4 regions of the Streptomyces solicathayae genome follow, and region 1 is predicted to be linked to each of the others. Evidence: riboswitches for the same ligand, from Rfam matches in the RefSeq annotation. Region 1 holds a riboswitch; each other region holds the start of a gene.
What was found. Region 1 has a riboswitch for cyclic di-AMP ahead of R2D22_RS09665 (M23 family metallopeptidase). Riboswitches for the same ligand answer to the same signal wherever they lie in the genome.

Region 1 (7,246 bases):
CTGGACGACGAGTCGATGGAGAACCAGCGCGACGTCGTCAAGAACGAGCGCCGCCAGCGCTACGACAACGTGCCGTACGGCACCGCCTTCGAGAAGCTCACCGCGCTCGCCTACCCCGAGGGCCACCCGTACCACCACACGCCGATCGGCTCGATGGCCGATCTGGACGCCGCCACCCTCGAGGACGCGCGGAACTTCTTCCGCACCTACTACGCGCCGAACAACGCGGTGCTGTCGGTCGTCGGCGACATCGACCCGGAGCAGACCCTCGCCTGGATCGAGAAGTACTTCGGCTCCATCCCGTCCCACGACGGCAAGCAGCCGCCGCGCGACGGCACGCTCCCGGAGACCATCGGCGAGCAGCTGCGCGAGGTCGTCGAGGAGGAGGTCCCGGCCCGCGCGCTGATGGCCGCCTACCGGCTCCCGCACGACGGCACCCGCGAGTGCGACGCGGCCGACCTGGCCCTCACCGTCCTCGGCGGCGGCGAGTCCTCCCGGCTGCACAACCGGCTGGTCCGCCGCGACCGCACGGCCGTCGCGGCCGGCTTCGGCCTGCTGCGGCTGGCCGGCGCGCCCTCGCTGGGCTGGCTGGACGTGAAGACGTCCGGCGGCGTCGAGGTGCCGCAGATCGAGGCGGCCGTCGACGAGGAACTGGCCCGGTTCGCCGCCGAGGGCCCGACGCCCGAGGAGATGGAGCGCGCCCAGGCGCAGTTGGAGCGCGAGTGGCTGGACCGGCTCGGTACGGTCGCGGGCCGCGCCGACGAACTGTGCCGGTTCGCGGTGCTGTTCGGGGACCCGCAGCTCGCGCTGACCGCCGTGCACCGCGTGCTCGAGGTCACCGCCGAGGAGGTGCAGGCGGTCGCCAAGGCCCGACTGCGCCCCGACAACCGCGCGGTGCTCGTGTACGAGCCGGTCACCGCGGGCCAGGGCGACCAGGCCGGAGAGAGCGACAGCGACGAGGAAGAGGGAGCCGACCAGTGAGCGACGCTGCCGCGTCTTTGACCAGCATGGAGTTCCACCCGCAGCCGCAGCCGGGCGTCGCCCGCCCGTGGGCTTTCCCGGCCCCGGAGCGCGGCGCGCTCGACAACGGACTGACGGTGCTGCGCTGCCACCGCCCCGGCCAGCAGGTGGTGGCCGTCGAGATCGTCCTCGAAGCCCCGCTGGACGCCGAGCCGGACGGCCTGGACGGCGTCGCCACGATCATGGCGCGGGCGCTGTCCGAGGGCACCGACAAGCACTCCGCGGAGGAGTTCGCCGCCGAGCTGGAGCGCTGCGGCGCCACGCTCGACGCGCACGCCGACCACCCGGGCCTGCGGGTCTCCCTGGAGGTTCCGGTCTCCCGGCTGCCCAAGGCGCTCGGACTGCTCGCCGAGGCGCTGCGCGCGCCCGCGTTCGCCGACACCGAGATCGAGCGCCTGGTGCGGAACCGGCTCGACGAGATCCCGCACGAGACGGCCAACCCCGCCCGGCGCGCGGCCAAGCAGCTCTCCAGGGAGCTGTTCCCGGCCGGTTCGCGCATGTCGCGTCCGCGCCAGGGCACCGAGGAGACCGTCGGCGCGATCGACGCCGCCGCCGTGCGCGCCTTCTACGAGGCGCACGTCCGGCCCGCCACGGCGACCGCCGTGGTCGTCGGCGACCTCACCGACGTCGACCTGGACGCCGTCCTGGCCGACACCCTGGGCGACTGGACCGGCGACACGGTCGAGGCGCGTCCGATGCCGCCGATCACGGCGGACGACACCGGCCGGGTGATCATCGTCGACCGGCCCGGCGCGGTGCAGACCCAGCTGCTGATCGGCCGCATCGGCCCGGACCGGCACGAGCGCGTGTGGCCGGCCCAGGTGCTCGGCGCGTACTGCCTCGGCGGCACCCTCACCTCCCGGCTCGACCGCGTGCTGCGCGAGGAGAAGGGCTACACCTACGGCGTCCGCGCCTTCGGCCAGGTGCTCCGCTCCGACGGCCAGGGGCACGGCGCCTCGATGCTCGCCATCAGCGGTTCCGTCGACACCCCCAACACCGGCCCGGCACTTGACGACCTGTGGAAGGTGCTGCGCACCCTCGCGGCCGAGGGTCTGACGGACGCCGAGCGGGACGTGGCGGTGCAGAACCTGGTGGGCGTCGCGCCGCTCAAGTACGAGACCGCGGCGTCCGTCGCCGGCACGCTCGCCGACCAGGTCGAGCAGCGTCTTCCGGACGATTTCCAGGCGCAGTTGTACGCCCGGCTGGCCGAGACGGGCACGGTCGAGGCGACCGCCGCGGTCGTCAACGCCTTCCCGGTGGACCGGCTCGTGACCGTCCTCGTCGGCGACGCGGCCGAGATCGAGGAGCCGGTACGGGCGCTCGGCATCGGCGAAGTCACCGTCGTGACGGGCTGATTGAGCCGGTTCGCGGACCACGCGAGGACCCCGACGTCACGTTACGTCGGGGTCCTCCCCTTTGTCCGGTTCGATGTGGAACGTAATCATCTGCCCTGTGGGATGCGCTACAAACGGGCGTGTCTGTTTGGTGATTGAAAGATGGTCCGCTTAGCGTCGATCCGGCTGTTCGGCGTTGCACAAGCCGCATCCGCGGCAACGGACAGTCATCGCCGAGTCCCCGAAGGCGCGAGCCTGGGGAGCCGGGGACCCACGCAGTCCCTGGGGTGAATCGGACGCCTTCGCCTTCGGGTGGAGGGGCCCGTAGGAGACCTTCCTGCTCCGAACCCGTCAGCTAACCCGGTAGGCGAGAAGGAAGGAAAGGATCAGCCACTACATGGCGTTCACCCGTGCCACCGGGAAGCATCGTGGTCCGAGCCGTCTGGCGCGCCGCAGCGCGGGCATCGCCGGCGTCGCGACCCTCGCCACCACCGGCGTCATCGGAACCCTCGCCTCCCCGGCGCTCGCCGCCGACACGGACGTCCGCGCGCTCGAGGACACCGGCCTGACGCAGGCCATCGCCGTGGACTCGCTCGCGGACAGGATCGACGCCCAGGCCGCCGCCCAGGAGCGGGAGGCCTTCGAGGCCGCCGCCAAGGCGAAGGCCGAGGCCGAGGCGAAGCGCAAGGCCGAGGCCCGCGCCAAGAAGCTCCGCGAGGAGAAGGAGCGCGCCGCCCGCGAGGCCGAGCGCAAGCGCCTGAACTCCTTCCGGCTGCCCGTCGCCGGCTCGTACGTCACCACGGGCTACAAGGCCGGCGGCTCGCTCTGGTCCTCCGGTAGCCACTCGGGCATCGACTTCCACGCCGCCTCCGGCAGCACCGTCGTCTCCGTCGGCTCCGGCACCGTCGTCGAGGCCGGCTGGGGCGGCGCGTACGGCAACAACATCGTGATCCGGATGAACGACGGCACGTACACCCAGTACGGCCACCTCTCCTCGATCGGCGTCTCGGTCGGCCAGTCCGTCGTGCCCGGCCAGAAGATAGGAATCTCCGGCTCGACCGGTAACTCGACCGGACCGCACCTGCACTTCGAGGCCCGCACCAGCCCCGACTACGGCTCCGACATCAACCCGCTCGCGTACCTGCGCGCCCGCGGCGTGAACGTCTGATCCCAGGAGATCTCTCCTCTCCGGTCACGGAGAAAAGCCCCGGCTCGTACGGAGTCGGGGCTTTTTGGTGGCCAAAAGATATCCAGGGTTCACGGGGGCCCGTCGGAAATACCGCTCCGCTGCAATAGAGTCACCGAAGAGTCGGCGAACAGACGCCCGTCGGATGGGTTTCGCGCGGATCGAGGCGGAGGTCGGACACATGCGCATTCCCGCGCATTCGGTATGCACGGCGATCCGGGACGACATCGTCTCCGGGGTCTTCGAGCGCGGCAGCCGGCTGACCGAGGAGCAGCTCGCCCGTCGGTACGGGGTCTCCCGCGTCCCGGTCCGCGAGGCGCTGCGCACCCTGGAGTCCGAGGGCTTCGTGGTGACCCGGCGGCACGCCGGCGCGCATGTCGCGGAGCCCACCGAGCAGGAGGCGGCCGACCTGCTGGACGTCCGCGCGCTCCTGGAACCGCTGGGCGCCGCGCGCGCCGCCCAGCGCCGCACCGACGCGCACCTCAAAGTGCTGCGTGGCCTGGTCAGGCTGGGCCAGGAGCGGGCCAGGCGGGGCCAGGGCGAGGACCTGCGCTCGCTCGGCGGCTGGTTCCACGAGACGCTCGCGCAGGCCTCGGCCAGCCCCGCGCTCGCCGCACTGCTCACCCAGCTGCGGCACAAGATCGCCTGGATGTACGCGGTGGAATCCTCCGGCCGGCCGGTGGAGACGTGGGCCGAGCACGGCGCGATCGTGGACGCGGTGGCCCGCGGCGACGCGGAACGCGCCAGGGCGCTCACCGCGCTGCACGCGGAGCGCACCCTTCCGCTCCACCGGCTGCGGCATCCGGAGCGGACCCGTGTGAGGTCTTCGCAACATGCCGTAAACACCGCGGGCTCCGCGCATTAACAGGGGCACTGTATACAAAGAAGCATCATCGGGTGGGCCGGTATTTGGGCTGCCTGAATGCGGCTGCCCGAATGCGGCTGTCGGAATTGCGGCCGTCCGGAATTGCTCCTGGTGAATTCGTTGTGGACGGATGGGGCGTGCAGCGCAGTAGTCCGCACAGTCCGCGGAAAAGCGCGAGCCGCCTCGCCGGAATTCCGGTACGGGACGGCTCGCGATGCCGGGCGCGAAGGCCCGAGGGTGGGTCAGACGGTCTCGGGCAGCTCGTCGAGACCCTCGGCGACCAGCTTCGCCAGGCGGTCCAGGGCGGCCTCGGCGCCCTCGTCCTCCGAAGCGAGCACGATCTCCTCGCCGCCCTGGGCGCCCAGGCCCAGGACCGCGAGCATGGAGGCGGCGTTGACCGGGTTGCCGTCCGCCTTGGCGATCGTGACCGGGACGCCGGAGGCCGTGGCGGCACGGACGAAGATGGAGGCGGGGCGGGCGTGCAGGCCCTCGGCCCACCCGACGTTGACGCGGCGCTCGACCATGGTGTTGTCCTTCGGGTCTCAGGAGTTGTCTAGACCAGTCTCTCACGGGTCGCGCGGTGCCCGTGCCGACCCTCGTCCCGGTGTCGCCGGGCTCTGGCGATCCTCCTCACCTTGCACGGAGCCGACCGGGTGCGCGACCGGTGCCCGCGTCGTACCCCGGCCGTAGGCTGACGCCATGCAGACGCCGTCGGAACACGCGTACCCCGACCACTGGGAGGCCGACGTCGTGCTGCGCGACGGCGGCACCGCGCGGATCAGGCCCATCACCGTCGATGACGCCGACCGGCTGGTCAGCTTCTACGAGCAGGTGTCGGACGAGTCGAAGTACTACCGCTTCTTCGCGCCGTACCCGCGTCTCTCCGCCAAGGACGTCCACCGCTTCACCCATCACGACTACGTGGACCGGGTGGGGCTCGCGGCCACCGTCGGCGGGGAGTTCATCGCCACCGTCCGGTACGACCGCATCGACGAACGGGGCCGGCCGGCCGCGGCCCCCGCCGACGAGGCCGAGGTCGCGTTCCTCGTGCAGGACGCCCACCAGGGGCGCGGCGTCGCCTCCGCGCTGCTCGAGCACATCGCGGCGGTGGCGCGGGAGCGGGGCATCCGCCGGTTCGCCGCGGAGGTGCTGCCCGCGAACACCAAGATGATCAAGGTCTTCACGGACGCCGGCTACACGCAGAAGCGGAGCTTCGAGGACGGCTCGGTACGGCTCCACCTCGACCTGGAGCCCACCGACCGGGCCCTCGCCGTGCAGCGCGCCCGCGAGCAGCGCGCCGAGGCGCGGTCCGTGCAACGGCTGCTCGCGCCGGGCTCGGTCGCGGTGGTCGGCGTCGGCCGCGCGCCCGGCGGGGTCGGCCGCGCGGTGGTGCGGAACCTGCTCGAGGCGGACTTCGCCGGACGGGTGTACGCGGTCAACAAGGCGCTGGAGGAGGGCGGTGGGGCCGAGCTGGAGGGCGTGCCCGCGTTCCGGTCGGTCCGCGAGATCGGCGAACCGGTGGACCTCGCCGTCGTCGCCGTCCCCGCCGAGCGGGTGCCGGAGGTCGTCGCCGACTGCGGGGAGCACGGAGTGCAGGGCCTCGTCGTGCTCTCCGCGGGGTACGCGGAGAGCGGCGACGAGGCGGGCCGGCGGCGGCAGCGCGAGCTGGTCCGACAGGCCCGCTCGTACGGGATGCGGATCATCGGGCCGAACGCGTTCGGGATCATCAACACAGCGGCGGACGTCCGGCTCAACGCCTCGCTGGCGCCGCAGCCGCCGGCGGCGGGGCGGATCGGTCTCTTCACCCAGTCCGGCGCGATCGGCATCGCGCTCCTCGCCGGGCTGCACCGGCGCGGGGCCGGGCTCTCCTCGTTCATCTCGGCGGGCAACCGGGCGGACGTGTCCGGCAACGACTTCCTCCAGCACGGGTACGACGACCCGGCGACGGACGTCGTCCTGCTGTACCTGGAGTCGATGGGGAACCCACGGAAGTTCACCCGGCTCGCGCGGCGGACGGCGGCGGTCAAGCCGGTCGTGGTCGTCAAGGGCGCGCGGCACAGCGGCAGCGCGCCGCCCGGACACCGGGTGCCGGCGACGCGGATCCCGTACGCCACGGTCTCCGCGCTGCTGCGGCAGGCCGGTGTGATCCGCGTCGACACGGTCACCGAACTGGTCGACGCGGGGCTGCTGCTCGCCGGCCAGCCGCTCCCGGCGGGGCCGCGGGTGGCCATCCTCGGCAACTCGGAGTCCCTCGGCCTGCTCACGTACGACGCGTGCCTGACGGAGGGACTGCGTCCGCTCCGGCCGCTGGACCTCACGACGTCGGCGACTCCGGACGACTTCCGCGTCGCGCTGGCGAAGGCGCTCGCGGACCCGCTGTCCGACGCGGTCGTCGTCACGGCGATTCCGTGGGTCGGCGAGAACGGGGTCACCGAGTCCGGCGAGGGCGAGGTCCTGGCGGCCGCCCTCCGCACCGCCGTCGCCACCGCCCCGCCCCCGGCGAAGCCGGTCGTCGTCGTCCACGTCGAGATGGGTGCCCTCGCCGAGGCCCTCTCGGCCGCCGCAAGCACCGCGCCGCGCGCGGCGGGACGCGGTGGCGCGGACGCCCAGCCGCCCGCGGACGCCCAGTCGGGCCACGCCCCGGCGTCGGCGCCCGACACCGCAGGCAGCGCAGCGACCCCGCCGGCATCGGGCGGGGCCTCCGCCTCGGGTGCAGCTCCGAGGGCGGGCGACGGCTTTGCAGGTACGGGCGCGGGCGGCGCGTCGCCGACGGCGGGCGGGGCTTCCGCCTCCGGTCCGGCTTCGGGTACCGGAGACACCTCCGCCGGTACGGGCGCGGGC
Region 2 (7,246 bases), 2.7 Mb from region 1:
TTCGAATGCCGCTACGTTCACCGACACCTCAGCAGTCACGCGAAAGGCACTCCGCATGCGCTCCGGGAACGGACGACACCGTCGCCCCCGTCAGGCCCCCGCCCTCGTCGTAGCGGCAGGCGTGACCGGGTCCGCCCTCGCCCTGCCGCTGCTCGGCGCGGGCTCCGCCTCGGCCGCCGACGCGGCGACGTGGAACCGGGTCGCCGAGTGCGAGTCCGGCGGGCTGTGGAGCGCCGACTTCGGCAACGGGCTGTACGGCGGCCTGCAGTTCACCCAGGAGACCTGGGACACCTTCGGTGGCGCCGAGTACGCGGCCCGCCCGGACCTCGCCAGCCGCGCTCAGCAGATCGCCGTCGCGGAGAAGGCGCTCGCCTCGCAGGGCGCGAAGACCTGGGCCACCTGCGCCGGGATCGTCGGCCTGAAGGACGACGGCACCCTGAAGCCGCCCGCGAACCCGACCGGCGGGGTCCTGCCGGAGGCGCCCGACGCATCCGCAAATCCGGATGCCGCGGGGGAGGGGTCCACCGACCCCGCCGAGTCCGACACGCCCGGAAAGCCCGAGAAGTCCGCCGAGCCCGACGTGAGCGGCTCGCCCTCCTCGCCGTCGGCCTCCGCCTCCCCGGACGCCGGCACCTCGCCCGGCACCGAGACCCCCGGCACCGGCAAGCACCGCGGCGAGGCGGCCACCGAGGATCCCGTCAATTCGGACACCACGCCCGAATCGGGACGTCATGCCGCGCCGAGTGGCGACCCGGCGCGTGACGCCGGCGATCCCGCTGTCGACGAAATCGCCGGTAACCAGACGGATGCCGCCAAGGGTGTGAAGGGTGAGAACCCGAACACCTCGGACGAATACACCGTGCTTCCCGGCGACAACCTCTCCGAGATCGCCGCCGAGCACGAACTCCACGGAGGGTGGAAGGCGCTCTACAAGGCCAACCGCGAGACCGTGGGGGCCGATCCGGACCTCATCCGCCCCGGTCAGAGCCTCGATCTGACCGACCGGCAGTAGTCGCGTACGGGGGTGGTTCGCGGCTGTATGTCCGGTTCTGAGCAAATGAGACATGGGTCTCTTCGCCTCAACTGGCGTGTCTTGTCCGCAAACTTTGCTTCCGTCACCTCTCACCTGCGCAAACGACCCTCACAACTGGGCCGGTAGGGGCGATTTTTCCCGAATGGGGTCTTTGAACTTGGCCGGGGTCTGTGTCTACGGTCGTGACCGCTCGCCACCGCGGGCCCCGTCGACCGGTAACGCCGAATCCTGCCGTCGGCCGATGGGAACAGTCGTCGCGTCAAGCGCCGTAGGCAGGAGCGGGGGACCCAGGTAAGTGCCGGTCCCGGCCGTCGAGACAGTGACGGCCGATCGACCGGCTTGGGGTGAAGCCGCGTGCAAGGACACGCGGCCGGGCAACTCTTCCGGCCCGAACCCGACAGCTCACCTCGCAGGCGTCGGTGAGGAGAACTTCCATGCTGCTTTCCGGCAAGGGCAAACACCGTCGTGCCTCCAAGGCCACCCGCGTCGTCGCACTCGCCGGCGTCGCCGGTGTCGCCGTCGCCGCCCCGCTGCTGACCGCGGGCACCGCCTCGGCCGCCACCGCCTCCGAGTGGGACGCCGTCGCGCAGTGCGAGTCCGGCGGCGACTGGTCCATCAACACCGGCAACGGTTACTACGGCGGCCTGCAGTTCTCGGCCTCCACCTGGGCCGCCTACGGCGGCACCGCCTACGCGGCCACCGCCGACCAGGCCTCCAAGTCGCAGCAGATCCAGATCGCCGAGAAGGTCCTGGCGGGCCAGGGCAAGGGCGCGTGGCCGAGCTGCGGCGTGGGCCTGTCCGGCGCCGCGTACACCGGCGGCACCGCCGAGCAGGCGCAGCCCCAGCCGGAGCGGAAGGCCGAGCAGCCCACCACCCGCAGCGAGCAGCGCACCGCGCCGAAGCCCGCCGCGAAGAACGGCGACGCGAAGAAGACCGTCACCACCCCGACCGGCAAGAAGGTCAAGAAGGGTGACGGCGAGTACAAGGTCGTCGCCGGTGACACGCTGAGCAAGATCGCCGCCGCGCACGACGTCAAGGGCGGCTGGGAGAAGCTCTTCAAGCTGAACAAGGACATCGTCCAGGACGCGGACCTGATCTACCCGGGTCAGCAGCTCCACCTGAAGTGAGCCGAGCGACCCGGGTGGGTCCGGCGGCCCACCCGCGTCGCACGACACTCCCGCGGTGATCACCCCGGTCCGGCGTGTTTCTCCCCCGTACACGCCGGGCCGGGGTTCTCCATGTCCGGTTACCCGCAGGTAGAACGAGACCGTTCGCCCCGGGATGCCCGCGCTTGGGTCCTTTTTCGTCCCAGCGGGCGGGCACCCGACTGGCCGGGCACCCCGAGCCGGTTAGGCTCTTGTCGCAAGGCCAAGCAGACCTCTGCACTTTTCTCGCGTCACATCCCAGAAGGAGATGCTCGTGCCGTCCATCGACGTCGTCGTAGCCCGGGAAATCCTGGACTCCCGAGGCAACCCCACGGTCGAGGTCGAGGTCGGCCTCGACGACGGCAGCACCGGCCGTGCTGCCGTTCCGTCCGGCGCCTCCACCGGTGCGTTCGAGGCCCTGGAGCTTCGCGACGGTGACCAGAACCGCTACCTCGGCAAGGGTGTCGAGAAGGCCGTCCTCGCCGTCATCGAGCAGATCGGCCCGGAGCTCGTCGGCTACGACGCCACCGAGCAGCGCCTGATCGACCAGGCGATGTTCGACCTGGACGCCACGCCGGACAAGTCCTCGCTCGGCGCCAACGCCATCCTCGGCGTCTCCCTCGCCGTCGCGCACGCCGCCTCCGAGGCGTCCGACCTCCCGCTCTTCCGCTACCTGGGCGGCCCGAACGCGCACCTGCTGCCCGTTCCGATGATGAACATCCTGAACGGCGGCTCGCACGCCGACTCCAACGTGGACATCCAGGAGTTCATGATCGCGCCGATCGGCGCGGAGTCCTTCTCCGAGGCGCTGCGCTGGGGCACCGAGGTCTACCACACCCTCAAGTCCGTCCTGAAGACCAAGGGCCTGTCCACCGGTCTCGGCGACGAGGGCGGCTTCGCCCCGAACCTCGGCTCCAACCGCGAGGCGCTCGACCTCATCCTCGAGGCCATCAAGCAGGCCGGCTACGTCCCGGGCAAGGACATCGCGCTGGCGCTCGACTGCGCCGCGTCCGAGTTCTACAAGGACGGCGCCTACGAGTTCGAGGGCAAGTCCCGCTCGGCCGCCGAGATGACCGAGTACTACGAGGAGCTCGTCTCCGCGTACCCGCTGGTATCCATCGAGGACCCGCTGTTCGAGGACGACTGGGACGGCTGGAAGACCATCACCGAGAAGCTCGGTGCCAAGGTCCAGCTCGTCGGTGACGACCTGTTCGTCACCAACCCGGAGCGCCTGGCCCGCGGCATCGACGAGAGCGCCGCGAACGCCCTCCTCGTGAAGGTCAACCAGATCGGCTCGCTGACCGAGACGCTGGACGCCGTCGAGCTGGCCCAGCGCAACGGCTTCAAGTGCATGATGTCCCACCGCTCCGGCGAGACCGAGGACGTCACCATCGCCGACCTGGCCGTCGCCACCAACTGCGGCCAGATCAAGACCGGCGCCCCGGCCCGCTCCGAGCGCGTCGCCAAGTACAACCAGCTGCTGCGCATCGAGGAGATCCTCGACGACGCCGCGGTCTACGCCGGCCGCAGCGCCTTCCCGCGCTTCAAGGGCTGACGCCAGGGCTGACACCCAGCAGCCGTGAGGCAGCTTCCCCGCGTCCCCGCACTCGGTCCCGTACCGTGTGCGGGGACGTGCGTTTGATCAGGGGGTGTACGAATGGCCGTGAAGGACCGGGACCGGTTCTCGACCGCGACCCGGATCAGGCTGCTCGGCGAGCAGACCGCCGCCCGTGTCTACCGGTCCCAGACCCGCCGGCAGGCCCGCCGTTCCCGGCTCACCGGGCGCGCCGCCTTCCTCGCCCTGATCGTCTGCTCCCTGGTGGTGGCCCTCGCCTACCCCATGCGGCAGTACGTCTCCCAGCGCGCCGAGATCGCCGACCAGGAACGCCAGGCCGCCGAGGCCGCCGACCGGGTGGAACAGCTGCGCGACGAGAAGGCGCGGCTCCAGGACCCCGCGTACGTGCGCCGGCTGGCCCGCGAGCACCTGCACTTCGTGATGCCCGGCGAGACCGGCTTCACCGTGAACGACCCGGAGGCCGCCGGCCGGCCCCGCTCCGGGGGCGACGCCGACGACCGCGCCTGGTACTCCGAGCTGTGGGACGGCGTGGACCACGCCGACGCGCGCCGCTGAGGGATGATGGGGGCGACCCGGCTCCGACGACGAGAAGACTGACGTACGCATGGAAACGCCCCCTCCGCAGACCGAACCCACCGCGCCCACCGAGGCGGACGTCGCCGCGTTCGAGGCGCAGCTCGGCCGGCCGCCGCGCGGCCTGCGCGCGATCGCGCACCGCTGCCCGTGCGGCAACCCCGACGTCGTCGAGACCGCGCCGCGGCTCCCCGACGGGACGCCGTTCCCGACCACGTACTACCTGACCTGCCCGCGTGCGGCCTCGGCCATCGGCACGCTGGAGGCCAACGGGGTCATGAAGGAGATGCAGGCCCGGCTCGGCACCGACCCGGAGCTGGCCGCCGCCTACCGCGCCGCCCACGAGGACTACATCGCCCGCCGCGACGCCATCGAGGTCCTGGAGGGCTTCCCGAGCGCCGGCGGCATGCCGGACCGGGTCAAGTGCCTGCACGTGCTCGTCGGCCACTCGCTCGTGGCCGGCCCGGGCGTGAACCCGTTCGGCGACGAGGCGATCGCGATGCTGCCGGAGTGGTGGGCCAAGGGCCCCTGCGTCGACCCGTGCGGCGAGAAGGCCGCCACGGAAGAGGAGGCCGGCGAATGACGCGCGTCGCTGGCATCGACTGCGGGACGAACTCCATCCGCCTGCTGGTCGCCGACGTTCACCCCGAGACGGGCGAGCTGATCGAGCTGGACCGGCGGATGACGATCGTCCGGCTCGGCCAGGGCGTGGACCGCACCGGGCGGCTGGCCCCGGAGGCGCTGGAGCGCACCTTCGCGGCCTGCCGCGAGTACGCCGGCGTCATCAAGGAGCTGGGCGCCGAGAAGCTGCGCTTCGTGGCGACCTCCGCTTCCCGGGACGCGGAGAACCGCGAGGAGTTCGTCTCCGGGGTGCTGGACATCCTGGGCGTCGAGCCCGAGGTGATCTCCGGCGACCAGGAGGCCGAGTTCTCCTTCACCGGCGCGACCTCGGAACTCGACGGCGACGACACGTGCCTGGTCGTCGACATCGGCGGGGGTTCGACCGAGTTCGTCGTGGGCAACCGGCACGTGGAGGCCGCGCGTTCGGTGGACATCGGCTGCGTCCGCCTCACCGAACGGCACGTCACGAGCGACCCGGTGAGCGCCGAGGAGATCGCCGCGATCCGCGCCGACGTCCGGGCCGCGCTCGACCTGGCCGCCGAGACCGTCCCGCTCGCGCAGGCCGAGACCCTGGTCGGCCTGGCCGGCTCGGTCACCACGGTCGCCGCGATCGCGCTGGGTCTGGAGGAGTACGACTCGGAGCGGATCCACCGCTCCCGGATCTCCTACGAGCGGGTCGTCGAGGTCACGGACCGGCTGATGGGCTCCACCCACGACGAGCGCGCCGCGATCTCCGTGATGCACCCGGGACGGGTGGACGTCATCGTCGCCGGGGCGCTGGTGCTGCGGGAGATCATGGAGCGGATCGGGGCCCGTGAGGTCGTGGTGAGCGAGCACGACATTCTCGACGGAATCGCCCTGTCGGTGGCATAAGGGGCCGTCGCCGCGCCGTCCGGCGACACCCCGCCCGAAGAACTTCGTGAAGTTCTTCACAAGAAAAAGGCCCTGATGGGGGCCCTGGAGGGTCATCTGAGCCTCCGGAGCCCCTGTCGGGGCTCTTTCGTAGGCGCAGAGGTCAGTTCGCTCGTTGTTTCCATCGCGTGAACGCACCCTGTGGTTCAGCGTTACGAATGGCTCTCTGGGCCAGTTCAACAGGGGTGAACAACGTTCGCCGGTGCACCGCGGTTCCTTTGCGGCAACATGACCTCGGTCACGTGGGCGGCGGAGTGTAGCAGAGGTGGTCACCATGCTTGTGAAGGGGCGCACGAGCGACCCCCTCCGGGCGGGTGGATACTCGATGGCATGAGCACCACGGAGCGTCCCAGGATCCTCGTAGTAGGCGGTGGGTACGTAGGCCTGTACGCAGCTCGGCGCATCCTCAAGAAGATGCGCTACGCGGAGGCGACCGTCACGGTCGTCGACCCGCGGTCGTACATGACCTACCAGCCCTTCCTCCCCGAAGCCGCCGCCGGCAGCATCTCGCCGCGCCATGTCGTCGTCCCGCTGCGACGCGTCGTGCGCGGAGCAGAGGTACTCACCGGCCGGGTCACCACCATCGACCAGGACCGCAAGGTCGCCACGATCGCGCCCCTCGTGGGCGAGGCGTACGAGCTGCCGTTCGACTACCTGGTCATCGCGATGGGTGCGGTCTCCCGCACCTTCCCGATCCCCGGTCTCGCCGAGCAGGGCATCGGCATGAAGGGCATCGAGGAGGCCATCGGCCTGCGCAACCACGTCCTCGAGCAGCTCGACAAGGCCGACTCGACGACCGACGAGGAGGTCCGCCGCAAGGCGCTGACCTTCGTCTTCGTGGGCGGCGGCTTCGCCGGCGCGGAGACCATCGGCGAGGTCGAGGACATGGCCCGCGACGCCGCGAAGTACTACCAGAACGTGAGCCGCGAGGACATGCGGTTCGTCCTGGTGGACGCGGCCGACAAGATCCTTCCCGAGGTCGGCCCGAAGCTCGGCCAGTACGGCAAGGAGCACCTGGAGAGCCGCGGGATCGAGATCTACCTCTCGACCTCCATGGACTCCTGCGTCGACGGCCACGTCGTGCTGAAGAACGGCCTCGAGGTCGACTCCAACACCATCGTGTGGACCGCCGGCGTCAAGCCGAACCCGGCGCTCGCCCGCTTCGGTCTCCCGCTCGGCCCCCGCGGCCACGTGGACACCTCGGAGAAGCTCCAGGTCCAGGGCACCGACTACATCTGGGCCGCGGGCGACAACGCCCAGGTCCCGGACATGGCCGCCCGCCGGGCCGGCGTCGAGAACGCCTGGTGCCCGCCGAACGCCCAGCACGCGCTGCGCCAGGCCAAGGTCCTCGGCGACAACGTGGTGGCCGGCATGCGTGGCTTCCCC
Region 3 (7,246 bases), 830 kb from region 1:
GGGCCGGCGTCACCGGCGCCGACGGGCCCTCGCACAACGGCATGTGGGACCTGTCCGTCCTCCAGGTCGTGCCCGGCCTGCGGATCGCCGCCCCGCGCGACGCCGACCAGCTGCGGGCACAGCTGCGGGAGGCCGTGGACGTCGACGACGCGCCGACGCTGCTGCGCTTCCCGAAGGAGTCGGCCGGCCCGCCGCTGCCGGCCGTGGGCCGGATCGGCGGCATGGACGTGCTGCGCCGGGAAGACGCCGCCGACGTCCTGCTGGTCGCCGTCGGCGTGATGGCCGCAGAATGCCTCGGGGCCGCCGAGCTGCTCGCCGGACGCGGCATCCGGTGCACGGTCGTCGACCCCCGCTGGGTCAAGCCGGTCGACCCGGCGCTCGCCCCGCTGGCCGCCGGGCACCGGCTGGTCGCGGTCGTCGAGGACAACAGCCGGACCGGCGGCGTCGGGGCCGCGGTCGGCCAGGCGCTGCGCGACGCCGGCGTGGACGTGCCGCTGCGCACCTTCGGCATCCCCGAGCAGTTCCTCGCCCACGCCTCCCGCAAGGAGGTGCTGGCCGAGATCGGACTGACCCCGGTGGAGATCGCCGGCCGGATCAGCGCCGCGCTCGTACGCAAGGAGAACCAGGAATGACCGACAAGGGATTCGACCTCGGGCGGCTGCTCGCGGAGCGCGGCGCGGAGCGGTACGAGCTGCACGCGAAGTACCTGAACCACCAGCTGCCGCGCATGCTGCACACCATCGGATTCGACAAGGTCTACGAACGGGCCGAGGGCGCCCACTTCTGGGACTCCGAGGGCAACGACCACCTCGACATGCTGGCCGGCTTCGGCGTGATGGGCCTGGGCCGGCACCACCCGGTGGTCCGTAAGGCCCTGCACGACGTCCTCGACGCCTCGCTCGCCGACCTGACCCGCTTCGACTGCCCGCCGCTGCCCGGCCTGCTCGCCGAGAGGCTGCTGGCCCACAGCCCGCACCTCGACCGGGTCTTCTTCGGCAACAGCGGCACGGAGGCGGTCGAGACCGCGCTGAAGTTCGCCCGCTACGCCACCGGCCGGCCGAGGATCCTGTACTGCGACCACGCCTTCCACGGCCTGACCACCGGCTCGCTCTCGGTGAACGGCGAGCGCGGCTTCCGGGACGGCTTCGCGCCGCTGCTGCCCGACACCGCGATCGAGCTGGGCGACCTCGACGCCCTGGGGCGGGAGCTGCGCCGGGGCGACGTGGCCGCGCTGATCGTCGAGCCGATCCAGGGCAAGGGGGTGCACGAGGCGCCGCCCGGCTATCTGCGGGCGGCGCAGGAGCTGCTGCACCGGCACAAGGCGCTGCTGATCGCCGACGAGGTGCAGACCGGACTCGGCAGGACCGGCGACTTCTACGCGTACCAGCACGAGGACGGCGTGGAGCCCGACCTGGTCTGCGTCGCGAAGGCGCTGTCCGGCGGGTACGTGCCGGTCGGCGCGACCCTCGGCAAGGACTGGATCTTCAAGAAGGTCTTCTCGTCGATGGACCGGGTCCTCGTCCACTCCGCCAGTTTCGGCTCGAACGCCCAGGCCATGGCGGCCGGGCTCGCGGTGCTGTCGGTGATGGAGCAGGAGGGGACGGTGGCGCACGTCCGGCAGGTCGGCGGGCTGCTGGCCGACCGGCTGCGCGCGCTGGTGCCGCGGTACGAGCTGCTGCACGAGATCCGCGGCCGGGGACTGATGATCGGGATCGAGTTCGGACGGCCCTCCTCGCTGGGGCTGCGCAGCCGCTGGACCATGCTCCAGGCGGCCCGGAAAGGGCTCTTCGCGCAGATGGTCGTGGTGCCGCTGCTCCAGCGGCACCGGATCCTCACCCAGGTGTCGGGGGATCACCTGGAGGTGATCAAGCTGATCCCGCCGCTGGTGATCGACGAGGCGGACGTGGACCGGTTCGTCGAGGCGTTCACGGCGGTGATGGACGACGCGCACGGCGGCGGCGGGCTCATGTGGGACTTCGGGAAGACACTGGTCAAGCAGGCCGTGGCGCAGCGCTGAGGGACGGGCACAGCGCTGGGGGACGGCCTCTCCGGCGCCGGTCGCGGGTTTTTGCCTCTCGGGCAAGAAAGTTGCCTCAGAGGAAAGATCCTGGCGGAATGGAGGCATGGAGCACCTCTCGGACCTCCCCGGGGACCCGTCCCCGGACGCCGCCCCGGACGTCCTGCCGGACGTCGCCCCGCAGCTGCGCGGCCTGCGCCGCCGCCGCGGGCTGACCCTGGAGGCCGCCGCCCAGCGGGCCGGCCTCTCGCCGGCGCACCTGTCCCGCCTGGAGACGGGCCGCCGGCAGCCCTCGCTGCCGATGCTGCTGGCCCTGGCCCGTATCTACGGTACGACGGTCTCCGCGCTCCTGGGCGAGGTCCCCCCGGAACACGACCCCGTGGTCCGGGCGGGCCGGTCCGAGCCGGTCGAGGCGGACGGCTGGGTGTACCACCAGGCCGGCGGTGCGGGCCGGGCGCTCCAAGCGCTCCGGGTCCACGTCCCCTACGCCACCCGGGCCGACATCGTGCGGGTCCATCCCGGCGAGGAATGGCTCCACGTGCTGCACGGCCGGGTGCGGCTCGCGCTCGGCGACGCCGTGCACGTGCTCGACCCGGGGGACAGCGCGCACTTCGACTCGCTCACCCCGCACCGGATCGGCGCGGCCACCCGCGACGGCGCCGATCTGCTGTTCGTCCACACGCTGCTGCAGAGCCCCGCCGCCGAGCTGTGCCTCGGCGACGCGACTCCGCACCGGCGCTGAGCCCAGCTGAGCCCATGGGAGGGCCTTGACATGTCCGAAAAGTCCACGGCGATCACCGGCCAGGAGCGCGGGGGCGGCAAGTTCCCCAAGGGGCTCGTGCTCCGGCTCTTCGCCTACCTGGTGGCCGGCCACCTCTTCGCCGGCTTCCTCTACCTGCTCTTCGCGGTCGGCGCGGGGAACCCCTGACCCGCGAGGGGCCGCGGCCGGCGTGCTCCGCTACGCCTCGGTGACCAGCCGGGCGCGCAGCAGCTCGCGCGTCTCGGCGGAGAGCTTGAGGCCCTCGGTGAGATAGCCCTCGACCGAGCCGTACGTGGCCTCCATCGTCTCGAACGCGGCCCGCAGGTACTCCACCCGCGCGTCGAACAGCGGGCTCAGCAGCTCCATGACCTCGGGCGCCAGCCCGTCCGGGGCGGTGGAGCTGCGCTGCACCTTGTAGCGGCGGTGCGGCTCGTTCGACTTCACGTAGTCGGCCTCGATGGCCTCCCGCTCCACGCCGACCGCCAGCAGCGACACGGCGATCGACAGGCCGGCCCGGTCCTTGCCGGCGGCGCAGTGCATCAGCGCCGGGACGCTGTCCTCGGCCATGGCGTGCAGGATCCGGCTGTGCTCGGCCGTCCGCTGCACAATCATCTTCCGGTACGAATCGGACATACGGTCGGCCGCCTTGCCGTTCCCGAGCATCTCCCGCAGCGTCGAGAGATCGCCCGACCGCACCAGCTTCCAGAACTCCTTGCCGTCCGCCGGGTCGTTCAGGGGGATGTGCACGTTCCGCGTGCCGGGCAGCTCGACGTCCAGGCCCTCGAACTTCCGGTCGGCCTCGTTGCGGAAGTCGAAGATCGTGTGCAGTCCGAGGGTCGACAGGAAGGCCGCGTCCTCCGCGGTGGCGTGTGCGAGGTGCCCGCTGCGGAAGAGCCGGCCCGGGGTCACGGCCCTGCCGTCCACGGTCGGCAGTCCGCCCACGTCCCGGAAGTTGCGGACCCCCGTCAGTTCGGGCTCGGTCGAGGGGACCTGCGGCGTCTGCTGCGTCACGGATGCTCCTGAGTGTGTGGCGACGAGAAATCGGTTCCTGGGGCAATCATCCAGACGGACTCCCTCGCGCGCACCCCCTCGGACGGGAATGTGCAATCTGTCCGAATTAGAGGTTTTGGGTATAGCGCGCCCCGATTGAAGGTGACATGGGATCAGAGGCGTGAGGAGCGTCATAAGCGTGACGGTCCGTGCCTGATCGTCTTCTCCAAATACCCTGCGCGGAAAGGAAGGCGAAGATCCGTCATCCACGGAGGGTGACCGGAATTCCGTATGAATTCCGCCGCCGTGAATGGGAAAAGGAAATGGCGGCTTGTTCGTGCCGACCCGGCTCGTCTAGCGTCACGCTCACTCCGGTCGGACCGCCGAATCCTGCCACCGTCCGGATTTCCGCACCCACCCACGTGTGGCAGGAGCGGGGGACCCAGGTAAGACGCCGGTCCTCACGCACAGGACGGCTTGGGGTGAAGTCGCGTACGACACGCGACCGGACATCTCCAGTCCGAACCCGACAGCTCACCTCGCAGGCGACGGAGAGGAATTCGCCATGCCCGCGAAGGGTAAGCACCGCCGTCCCAAGGTCAATCCGATCACGCGCGGACTCGTCGCCGCCGGCGCCGGTGGCGCCGTCGTCGCCCTGCCGCTCTTCGGCGCGACCGGCGCCCACGCCGCCGAGCAGGCCGCCCCGAGCGTGACCTCCCAGCAGGCCGTCGCCGCCGTGGCCGCCGCGAAGCCGGCCGCCGCTCCGCAGGCCGCCAAGGCCAAGGCGAAGACCAAGGCCAAGGTCTACAAGGTCGTCCGCGGCGACTACCTGTCCAAGATCGCCCAGGAGCACCACCTGGCCGGCGGCTGGCAGAAGCTCTACAAGGACAACCGCCAGGTCATCGGCGACAACCCGTCGCTGATCCGGCCCGGCATGAAGCTCACCCTCGGCGCCAAGTCGACGGCGAAGCCGGCCGCGCAGACCGAGCGCAAGGCCGCCCCGAAGCCGGCCCCGAAGGCCGCCGCCAAGGCCACCGAGACCCGTGCTTCCCGCAGCAGTGAGCGCGCGGCCGCCCCGGCCGCCGCCTCCGGCTGGTTCGCCCCGGTCTCCGGCGGCGTCTCCACCCCGTACCGCATGGCCGGTTCGATGTGGTCCTCCGGCTACCACACCGGTGCCGACTTCATCGCCTCCACCGGCACGTCGGTCCGCGCCGTCGGTCCGGGCACGGTCGTCTCGGCCGGCTGGGGCGGTGCCTACGGCAACGAGATCGTCATCCAGCACGCCGACGGCTCGTACTCCCAGTACGCCCACCTCTCCTCGTTGGCCGTCTCGGCCGGCGAGACCGTCACCGGCGGCCAGCAGATCGGCCTCTCCGGCTCGACCGGCAACGTCACCGGCCCGCACCTGCACTTCGAGATCCGCACCGGCCCGAGCTACGGCTCGGACGTCGACCCGCTGGCCTACCTGCGCAGCCACGGCGTCTCGATCTGACGAACGCCCGCGCGAGCGGCTCCCGGAGGCCCGGCACGTGTCCACGTGTCGGGCCTCCGGCGTATCCGGCGTATTCCGGGTTGGGTGAATCTTGACCGGTGGCGTATCTCACTCTCCGTCAACCCCTCCTTACGGTCGCGTAGGTCACATCCCGGGGTGAAGGATGTGCTCCCGTGGCAGACGATTCGAGATCAAGAGACAGTGGCGCATTCGGGTCGTACGCGGCGATCGGCGACAGCTTCACCGAGGGAGTCGGAGACCCCGGCCCGGGCGGGAACTACGTCGGCTGGGCGGACCGGTTCGCGGTCCTGCTCGCCGACCAGCTGCCGGAGCACGACGATTTCCGGTACGCCAATCTCGCCGTACGCGGCAGGCTCCTCGACCAGATCGTCGAGGAACAGGTCCCGCGGGCCAAGGAGCTCGCCCCCGACCTGGTGACCTTCTGCGCGGGCGGCAACGACATCATCCGGCCCGGGACCGACCCCGACGACGTCGCCGAGCGGTTCGAGCGCGCCGTGGCCGACCTGACCTCGTCGGTCGGCACGGTCATGGTGACCACCGGCTTCGACACCCGGGACGTGCCGGTGCTCAAGCACCTGCGCGGCAAGATCGCCACGTACACCGCGCACGTGCGCGCCGTCGCGGACCGCTACGACTGCCCCGTCCTGGACCTGTGGTCGCTCAAGTCCGTCCAGGACCGGCGTGCCTGGGACGACGACCGGCTCCACCTGTCGCCGGAGGGGCACACCCGGGTCGCGCTGCGCGCAGCCCAGGTGCTCGGCCTGCCGGTGCCCGCCGACCCCGACCAGCCGTGGCCCCCGCTGCCGCCGCGCGGCACCCTGGAGGTCCGCCGCGACGACATCCACTGGGCCCGCGAGTACCTCGTGCCCTGGATCGGGCGCCGGTTGCGCGGCGAGAGCTCCGGCGACCACGTGGCCGCCAAGCGGCCCGACCTCATGCCGTTGTGACGGGAAAGCCGGCCGGGATCCGTTCCAGGACCCCGCCGGCGAACACGTCGTACAGCGGCAGCGACTCCAGGTGGACGTACCCGATGTGGCAGTCGCACACCGCGAGCGGGCAGGCCCGGGGCCGCAGCGCGGCGCGGAACGAGCCGTCGTAGAGGTTGCCCAGCTCGGCCTTCACGAAGTGGCAGCGCCGCACCGTGCCGTCGCCGTCCACCGAGACCACCGACGCGCCGGTACGGCACGGCAGCCCGGCCGACCGGTGCGGATGCCGGCTGTACGGGAAGAGGGGGTCGAGGTCCGTCCAGACCCCGGCCTCCTCGTCCGTGTACGTGTGCCCGTCCGCCGCGTTCACCCACAGGTACACCCGCTCCGGCAGGTCGGCGCGCAGCCTGCGGGCGTCCGCCAGATGCCCGGGCAGGCCGACCACGCCGACGCTGAACCGGACGCCCCGGCCGGCCAGGTCCCGGCACTTGGCGAGGAAGCGGTCGTACGGGGTCTGGCCCGGGTGGTACGTGCACCACAGCGCCAGCGACTCCGGGTCCGCCTCCGCCGTCCACTCCGTCCGGCAGCTCAGGTTGGTCTGGATCGCCACCCGCTCGACATGCGACAGCCGCGACAGTTCCACCAGGGTGCGCCGGTACCAGGAACGGACCAGCCCCTCGCCCCACGGAGTGAAGAGGATCTTCAGCCGGTCGCCCGCCTCCCCGGCCGCGGTCGCCCACGCGGCGAACCGCTCCAGGGCCTCCCGGTCGGCGCGCAGCTGCTCCCGGCTGTCCCGGCGCTTCGCGAACGGGCAGTACGGGCAGTCGTAGTCGCAGGACGCCAGCGGGCCCCGGTACAGGATCGTCAGGTCCATGCCGGGCCTTCGTACGGGATCGTCAGGTCCATGCCGCGCCTCTACTTCGCCTCGTACGCGGCCATGGCCGCCCGTACCCCGGACGAGAACAGCTCGGGCCCGAGCCCGTCCGAATGCGCGAGCCCCTCGTCCGACAGCCGCAGCAGGCCCGCCGGCGCGTCCGCGT
Region 4 (7,246 bases), 2.1 Mb from region 1:
ATCGGCCGCGAGATCGCCACCCGCGCACTGAAGCATCTGTAGCGCCCACCCCCACCGCCGTGTGGGCAATCGTCCCGCAGGGCGGCGCGGGTGTGCGCCGCCCCCGCGGGGCGCCTGGACACGACGGGGCGCGCCGTACCATGGAACGCACTGTGTCTGAGATTCGTGAAACCGCCCCCGCTCCCGCCCGCCGCGGCAGTCGTATGTTCGCGCCCGGTGAGGGCCCCGCGCCCGACCCCGCCGGGTCGCACCACGAGCGGCGGATCCGGAGCTTCCAGCCGCGCCGCAGCCGGGTGACCGCCGGGCAGGCCGAGGCGATGCTGAAGCGCTGGCCGGACTGGGGCTTCGACATCGACGGCAAGCGCGTCCTGGACCTCGGCGCGATGTTCGACGGCCGCCCCGTCGTCCTGGAGATCGGCTTCGGGATGGGCGAGGCCACCGCGCAGATGGCCGGCGCCGACCGGGAGACCGGCATCCTCGCCGTGGACGTCCACACCCCCGGCCAGGGCAACCTCCTCGGTCTCGCCGACCGCAACGGCCTCGACAACGTCCGGGTCGCCAACGGCGACGCGATCATCCTGCTCCGCGAGATGCTCGCCCCCGACGCCCTCGACGGCGTCCGCGTCTACTTCCCGGACCCCTGGCCCAAGAAGCGCCACCACAAGCGCCGCCTCATCCAGCCCGAGTTCCTCAGCCTCGTCGCGACGCGGATGAAGCCCGGCGCCGTCCTGCACTGCGCCACGGACTGGGAGGAGTACGCCGAGCAGATGCTCGAGGTGCTCTCCGCGCACCCCGACTTCGAGAACACGGTCGCCGACGGCGGCTACGCGCCCCGCCCCGCGTTCCGGCCGCTCACCCGGTTCGAGGGCCAGGGCCTCGACAAGGGCCACGTCGTCCACGATCTGCTGTTCCGCCGGAACGCGAAGTAGCACGCGGCGCCCCGCACCCCCCGGCTACGGTCGAGGGGTGCCGAACCATCCGGTGGCGCCGAGCCATCCCGTACCGCCCGCCGCCGCGCCGACCGGCGTTCCGGAGGACCGCGCCCAGTGGCGCTACCGGCCCCGGCTCTCGCTCGGGCGCCGTCGGGTGCTGCGCGCCGCCGCGGTCTTCGCGGTGCTCGCGCTCTGCGGCCTGGTGATCCTCGCGCTGGTCCGCGAGGAGACCGGCACCGAGGGCCTCCTCGTCGGTCTCGGCCTGGCCGTCCTGCCCGTACCGCTGCTGATGACCGTGTTCCGCTGGCTCGACCGGGTCGAGCCGGGCCCGTGGAAGAACCTGCTCTTCGCGTTCGCCTGGGGCGCCTGCGCCGCCGCCCTCGTCGCGATCCTGGCGAACTCCTTCGCGGTCCGCTGGATCGCCTCGGCCACCGCCGACGCCTCCGACGCGGACACCCTCGGCGCCACCGTCGTCGCCCCGGTCGTCGAGGAGAGCGCCAAGGCCGCCGCCGTGCTGCTCCTCTTCCTCTTCCGCCGCCGGAACTTCACCGGCCTGGTCGACGGCGTGGTCGTCGCCGGCTTCACCGCGACCGGCTTCGCGTTCACCGAGAACATCCTCTATCTCGGCAGCGCCTTCGGCGAGGACCAGGAGTTCGGGGCCACCGGCATCGGCTCCGCGACCGTCGGGACCTTCTTCGTACGGATCGTGATGTCGCCGTTCGCGCACCCGCTGTTCACCGTGCTCACCGGCATCGGCTTCGGGCTCGCCGCGTCCGCCGCCCGCGGCCGGCGCGCCCGCCGCGTGCTGCCTCCGCTCGGCGGGCTGCTCCTGGCGATGGGGCTGCACGCGGTGTGGAACGGCTCGTCCGTCCTCGGCCCGTGGGGCTTCTACGCCGTGTACGGGGCGTTCATGGTGCCCGCCTTCGCCCTGCTGACCTGGCTCGCGGTGTGGAGCCGGCAGCGCGAGCTGCGGACGATATCCGGACGGCTCCCGGCGTACGCGGCGGCCGGGTGGCTCGCCCCCGCCGAACCGCTCGCGCTCTCCTCGATGCGGGCCCGCGCGATGGCCCGCGCCTTCGCCTCGCGGACGTACGGCCCCGACGCGGCGCGGGCGGTCGGCGAGTACGAGGCGTTCGCGACGACCCTGGCGTTCCTGCGCGACCGGGCCCACCGCGGGGCGGCGGACCCGGACTTCCCGGCGCGCGAGCAGGAACTGCTGCACCACCTGTGGCAGCGCAAGGCGGTCGCCTCGCCGGCGCTCACGTACGCGGCACGGGCGACTGGCCGCGCCTGGACCCCGCCGCCTCACCGGGACTACGCGACGCCGAACCCGTACCGGGGCTGAGTGCCCACCCACCTGAGACACGGAAGACGCAGAAGACGCCGACCGGTTGTCCGGTCGGCGTCCTGCGTCAAGCGTCGGATCGAGGGGCCTCGTCCGTCAGACCGACAGGCCCTTGTCCCGCAGCCAGGCCGCCGGGTCGATACCCGAGCCGCCCGGGGTGTGGACCTCGAGGTGCAGGTGCGGGCCGGTGACATTGCCGGTCGCGCCGACGCGGCCGATGGTGTCGCCGGTGCCCACGGACTGGCCGACGCCGACGGTCATCGACGACAGGTGGCAGTACCAGACCTCGGTGCCGTCCGCGAGCTCCAGGACGATCCGGTAGCCGTACGAGCCGGACCAGCCGGCCGACTTCACGGTGGCGCCGTGCACGGCCTTGACCGGCGTGCCCGTGGGCGCCGCGAAGTCGAGGCCGGTGTGGTAGCCGGAGGACCACATCGAGCCGGCCTCGCCGTACGTCGAGGTGATCGAGTACGAGGACGTGGGCAGCGCGTAGGCCGCGGCGAGCGCCGCCTTGCGGGCCGCCTCGGCCTTGGCCGCGGCCTCCGCCTCGGCCTTCGCCTTCGCCTCGGCGGCGGCCTTCGCGGCGGCCGTCTGCTGGGCCTTCGCCTCCGCGGCGGCCTTCTCCGCGGCGGCCTTCTCGGCCGCGGCCTTGGCCTCGGCGTCGGCGGAGGCCTGCTGCTGCTCGGCCTGCTGGAGGATTCGGGCGCGCAGGGCCTCGCCCGCGCCGCCCGCCTCTGCGGAGGCCTGCTCCCCGTCGGCGGCGGGCAGGGCCAGGGAGGCGTTGAGCGGTTCGAGGTTGCTGCGGTCGCCGGTCTCGTCGTCGCCGGAGATCAGGCCGCCGACGCCGGGAAGGTCCTTGGCCTCGGGGAGATCCACCCCGGGCACGTCCATGTCCGGCAGCGAGATGGCGACCGGGGGCTTGTCCTGCGCGGTGGCGATGCCACCCGCGCCGACGGCCGCGATGACGCCGACGCCGAGGACGGTGGAACTACGGGCGATGCTGCGCTGCTTGACGACGCGGTGCCGGCCGCGGACCGGACGGAGCGACTCCTCGCTGGGGTTCCACTCCTCCGCATACTCGCCTCCCCCAGTCATCGGGGCGCCATAGGCGTCGAAGTGGGTCTCGGGAGCAGCAGGGTTGGACGCCACGGAGGCGCACTCCTTTCCTTCCTTCTCGCCTACCGGGTTAGCTGACGGGTTCGGAGCAGGAAGGTCTCCTACGGGTCAGGTTCGACCCGATTCACCCCAAGTGGTGGTTCCCCGGTTCCCTTTCGGGATTCGGCGCACGCGCGCGGTGCCGTCTCTGACGACGGCTGGGCGACCGCGCTGCGTTATCGAACGTTAATAGACACCGGGGTCCGATTCCAAGCTGTTCCTGTTGATCGTTAACGCCATTGGCCTGGACTTAACCAGCCACAACGGGGTGGAAACGGGCGAGTTGACCGCGCCTCACAGGGTGCGGCCGGGACCTTCTGCTCTTGACGGTGCGTCAGCCGTTATCTCTCCGAGATCCCGCAACTACCCATCGTCACGGCACCACCGGGATCGTCCGGCGCCGCTCCGGCTGGCCCGCCGCCGGCCGGCTCACCGCCAGCAGCGCCATGTCGTCCGTCGATCCGCCCCCGGTGTGCCGCCGGACGTCGTCGACCAGTGCGTCCAGGAGTTCGTCAGGCCCCGGGAAGAGCCGCCCGGCCAGCCGCTCCGCCGGATCGTAGAACTCGCCGTCCGCGCCGCGCGCCTCGGACAGCCCGTCCGTGTAGAACAGCAGCGTCGCTCCGGGCGGGCAGGGCCGTTCGTCGACATGGTCCGGCCAGGCGGCGAGGTCGCCCATGCCGAGCGGCAGCGCGGCCCGGGTCGGGACCAGCCGCTCCATTCCCCCGTCCGTGTGCAGCAGCAAGGGCTCGGGGTGCCCTCGGTTGACGATCCGTACCCGGTCGACGCCGCGCGGGATCTCCGCGAGCACGGCCGTCGTGAAGCCCTCGACGACGTCCAGGCCGCCGCCGCGCCGGGTCCCCTCCCGGGCCAGCGCCCGTTCCAGCCGCTGCGCCACGCCGTCCAGGCCGGCCTCCTGCTCGGCCGCCTCCCGGAAGGCACCGATGATCACCGCCACCGCCTCGACCGCGTCGAGCCCCTTGCCGCGTACGTCGCCGACGACCAGCCGCACCCCGTGCGGGGTGTCCTGGACGGCGAACAGGTCACCACCGATGAACGCGTCCGCCTGCGCCGCCTCGTACCGCGCCGCGATGTGCAGCCCGCCGATCCGCTCGGCGGGCGTGGGCAGCACGGCGCGCTGCGCGGTCTCGGCGATGACCCGCGCGGACGCCAGCTGTCTGCTGCCGCGCCGCACCACCCGGTTGCTCAGCAGCGCGAGCGCCGAGACCGTCAGGACGGTGAGGGTCTCGATGATGGCGGGCACGTCGGTGGCCGTGTCGTTGTACGTGTGCAGGGCGACGCTCATCACGACGGCGACGACGGCCGTCAGCAGCGTCGTGCGGAACGAGAAGAACGGGGCGGCGATCAGCGGGGCGGCGGAGTAGAACGGGGCGGCCGTGTACTCCGGCGGGGTGGACAGGTCGAAGGCGGCGCCGCCGACGATGAGGAGCGCGGGCAGCGCGCGCACGAACCGCCGCGCTCCCGGAGGCTTCGGGTCGTCCGCCGCCGCGTCCCTCCCCGGGCCCGGCCCGTCGTCCGCATCTCGTCGCCCCACCTGTGGTCTCCCTGCCGGTCCGCCTGGGGTGCGGACGGTACTCCGCCCCACTCAGGCTGGCCGGAGCCGCGCCCTGCGGCGACCCGCCGTCGGCCGTCCGGGGGAAGCGAAGCCCCCGGACGACCGCATGCACCGCTGAACGACCGCACCCTCAGCCGGTCGCGGCCACCGCCGCCCCCTTCGGCTCCGGCGGCGCCGCCAGGTGCCCGCCGCGCGACAGCAACGCCACCGCACCCGCGCAGCCCGCGCCGACCGCGCACATCACCAGCCACGGCAGCGGCGAGCCGACCCCGGTCGCGTCGAGCAGGACGCCCGTGCCCAGGTTCCCCAGGGTGATCCCGATGCCGCAGACCGTGTTGTAGAGGCCGTAGTGCGTGGCCACCCACCGGTTCCGGGCGAGCGCGACGACGGTGTCCATCTCGTACGGGTAGAGCACCGCGTTCGCCACCGCCAGGACCGCCGCGCACAGCAGCGGCCCCGCCGGGCCCGGAAGCGCCGCGGGCAGCAGGAACGCCGTGCCCATCAGCGCCAGGCCGAGGACCAGGCAGCGGGTCCGGGTGAGCCACCGCCTGCACCAGTCGGTGATCCGCAGCTGGAAGCCGAGGGTGACGAGCGCCGAGACCACGAACAGGGCGGTCGTCGCCGTCGTGCCGTCCGCCGCCAGCGGCAGTGCCAGGTAGATCTGGAACGACAACACGTACGAGCCGGTCATCGCCAGCGAGAACAGCCAGAAGGAACGGTTCGCGAGGACCGCCCGCAGCTGCCCCCGGCCACCGCCCCGCTCGGCCACCGACGCCTTCGACGGCAACGCCTCCGACGCCTCTGACGCCTCCGATTCCGCCGCCTCCTGCCCGGCCGTCTTCGCCCGGCCCGGCAGGTGCCGCAGCTGCACCACCGTCAGCAGCGCGAACAGCAGCGCCGCCACCGTGCAGGTCAGCCGGAACGACACCCCGGTCAGCGCCACCCCGACCAGCGGCCCGAACAGAATGCCCGCCTGGTAGTACGTGTTGAACAGCGCGAACGCCTCCACCCGCCGCTCCCCGGCTTCCGCCGCGACGTAGGCCCGCACGGCCGGGTTGAACAGCGCGCCCGCGAGCCCGGTCGCCGCCGAGGCGGCGATCAGCAGCGGCAGCGACTGGGCGAAGGCGAGCGCGCCGAAGCCGACGGTGCGCAGCGCGCAGCCCGCGACGATCAACGGCTTGAAGCCGAACCGGTCGGCGAGCGCCCCGCCGACCAGGAACATGCCCTGCTGGGAGAGGTTGCGGACGCCGAGGACGAGCCCGACCGCCCAGGCCGCCATGCCGATCCCGTCCGCGAGGTACGCGGCGAGGTACGGCATCAGCATGTAGAAGCCGAGGTTGATGGTCAGCTGGTTGAGGAAGAGCAGCCGGACGGCCGGGTCGAAGCTGCGGCTCTGCCGCCAGATACGGCGCATCAGCGCGGCCCCTTCCGGTCCAGGGCGCGCCGCGTCCAGCCGGTGACCGCGCCGCCGGTCGCGTCGTACGCGACGGGCTCCTCGCGCACCGGGCCGTCGAGCAGCCCGTGCGCGGCGCAGTACTCGTCGCTGAAGACGGTGTCGAAGTAGCGCTGCGGCCCGTCCGGGAAGACCGCCGCGATCCGGGTGCCGCGCGGCCGGCTGCGGGCCAGCCAGCCCGCGACCAGCGCGACCGCGCCGACGCTCCAGCCGCCGGTGGCGAACTGACGGGCGGCCAGCGCCCGGGCGGCCCGGACCGCCTCGGCCGGCGCGACCCAGTGGATCTCGTCGAAGGCGTCGTGGTCCACGTTGCCGGGGCGGATGGACGAGCCGAGGCCACGCATCAGCCGCTCCCCCGCCGGGAGTCCGAAGACGGTGGAGTTGATGGAGTCCACACCGACGAGTTCGAGCGCGGGACTGCTGGTGGCGCGCAGCGCGCGGGAGATGCCGGCCGAGTGGCCGCCGGTGCCGACGGCGCAGACCAGCACGTCGATCCGGTCGAGCTGCTCCGAGAGCTCGGCGGCGAGACCCGTGTACGCCCGCTGGTTGTCGGGGTTCTGGTACTGGTTCGGCCACCACGCCCCGTCGAGCGCGAGCAGCAGCTCGGCGACCCGGTCCATCCGGGCCTGCTGCCATCCGCCCTGAGGGCTCGGCTCGTCGACGACATGGACCTGGGCGCCGTGCGCCACGAGCATCCGTTCGACGATCGGCTCCAGGCCGGGGTCGGTGACGACATGGACGGGGTGGCCGTGCAGCACGCCGGCGAGAGCGAGGCCCAGGCCGAGGGT

Region 2: another riboswitch for cyclic di-AMP. It lies ahead of R2D22_RS22330 (transglycosylase family protein); the one in region 1 lies ahead of R2D22_RS09665 (M23 family metallopeptidase).
Region 3: another riboswitch for cyclic di-AMP. It lies ahead of R2D22_RS06080 (LysM peptidoglycan-binding domain-containing M23 family metallopeptidase); the one in region 1 lies ahead of R2D22_RS09665 (M23 family metallopeptidase).
Region 4: another riboswitch for cyclic di-AMP. It lies ahead of R2D22_RS19630 (M23 family metallopeptidase); the one in region 1 lies ahead of R2D22_RS09665 (M23 family metallopeptidase).

What each region holds. Positions count from the first base shown of each region.
Region 1 covers NZ_CP137573.1:2,140,057-2,147,302, reverse strand. Annotated here, with positions in the region: gene R2D22_RS09675 (M16 family metallopeptidase) at 1-981, shown strand, start outside; gene R2D22_RS09670 (M16 family metallopeptidase) at 1,008-2,375, shown strand; cyclic di-AMP (ydaO/yuaA leader) riboswitch at 2,576-2,738, shown strand; gene R2D22_RS09665 (M23 family metallopeptidase) at 2,752-3,522, shown strand; gene R2D22_RS09660 (GntR family transcriptional regulator) at 3,722-4,405, shown strand; gene R2D22_RS09655 (HPr family phosphocarrier protein) at 4,648-4,929, opposite strand; gene R2D22_RS09650 (bifunctional acetate--CoA ligase family protein/GNAT family N-acetyltransferase) at 5,105-7,246, shown strand, end outside.
Region 2 covers NZ_CP137573.1:4,811,572-4,818,817, forward strand. Annotated here, with positions in the region: gene R2D22_RS22325 (transglycosylase family protein) at 122-1,012, shown strand; cyclic di-AMP (ydaO/yuaA leader) riboswitch at 1,288-1,464, shown strand; gene R2D22_RS22330 (transglycosylase family protein) at 1,468-2,160, shown strand; gene eno (phosphopyruvate hydratase) at 2,447-3,733, shown strand; gene R2D22_RS22340 (FtsB family cell division protein) at 3,836-4,309, shown strand; gene R2D22_RS22345 (DUF501 domain-containing protein) at 4,359-4,910, shown strand; gene R2D22_RS22350 (Ppx/GppA phosphatase family protein) at 4,907-5,821, shown strand; gene R2D22_RS22355 (NAD(P)/FAD-dependent oxidoreductase) at 6,191-7,246, shown strand, end outside.
Region 3 covers NZ_CP137573.1:1,310,109-1,317,354, reverse strand. Annotated here, with positions in the region: gene dxs (1-deoxy-D-xylulose-5-phosphate synthase) at 1-632, shown strand, start outside; gene R2D22_RS06100 (aspartate aminotransferase family protein) at 629-2,017, shown strand; gene R2D22_RS06095 (helix-turn-helix domain-containing protein) at 2,124-2,759, shown strand; gene R2D22_RS06090 (DUF6126 family protein) at 2,790-2,945, shown strand; gene R2D22_RS06085 (tyrosine-protein phosphatase) at 2,976-3,788, opposite strand; cyclic di-AMP (ydaO/yuaA leader) riboswitch at 4,173-4,330, shown strand; gene R2D22_RS06080 (LysM peptidoglycan-binding domain-containing M23 family metallopeptidase) at 4,333-5,259, shown strand; gene R2D22_RS06075 (SGNH/GDSL hydrolase family protein) at 5,433-6,227, shown strand; gene R2D22_RS06070 (STM4011 family radical SAM protein) at 6,214-7,080, opposite strand; gene R2D22_RS06065 (STM4012 family radical SAM protein) at 7,122-7,246, opposite strand, start outside.
Region 4 covers NZ_CP137573.1:4,249,137-4,256,382, reverse strand. Annotated here, with positions in the region: gene lhgO (L-2-hydroxyglutarate oxidase) at 1-42, shown strand, start outside; gene trmB (tRNA (guanosine(46)-N7)-methyltransferase TrmB) at 204-929, shown strand; gene R2D22_RS19635 (PrsW family intramembrane metalloprotease) at 967-2,277, shown strand; gene R2D22_RS19630 (M23 family metallopeptidase) at 2,374-3,426, opposite strand; cyclic di-AMP (ydaO/yuaA leader) riboswitch at 3,438-3,571, opposite strand; gene R2D22_RS19625 (PP2C family protein-serine/threonine phosphatase) at 3,806-4,984, opposite strand; gene R2D22_RS19620 (MFS transporter) at 5,136-6,419, opposite strand; gene R2D22_RS19615 (PLP-dependent cysteine synthase family protein) at 6,419-7,246, opposite strand, start outside.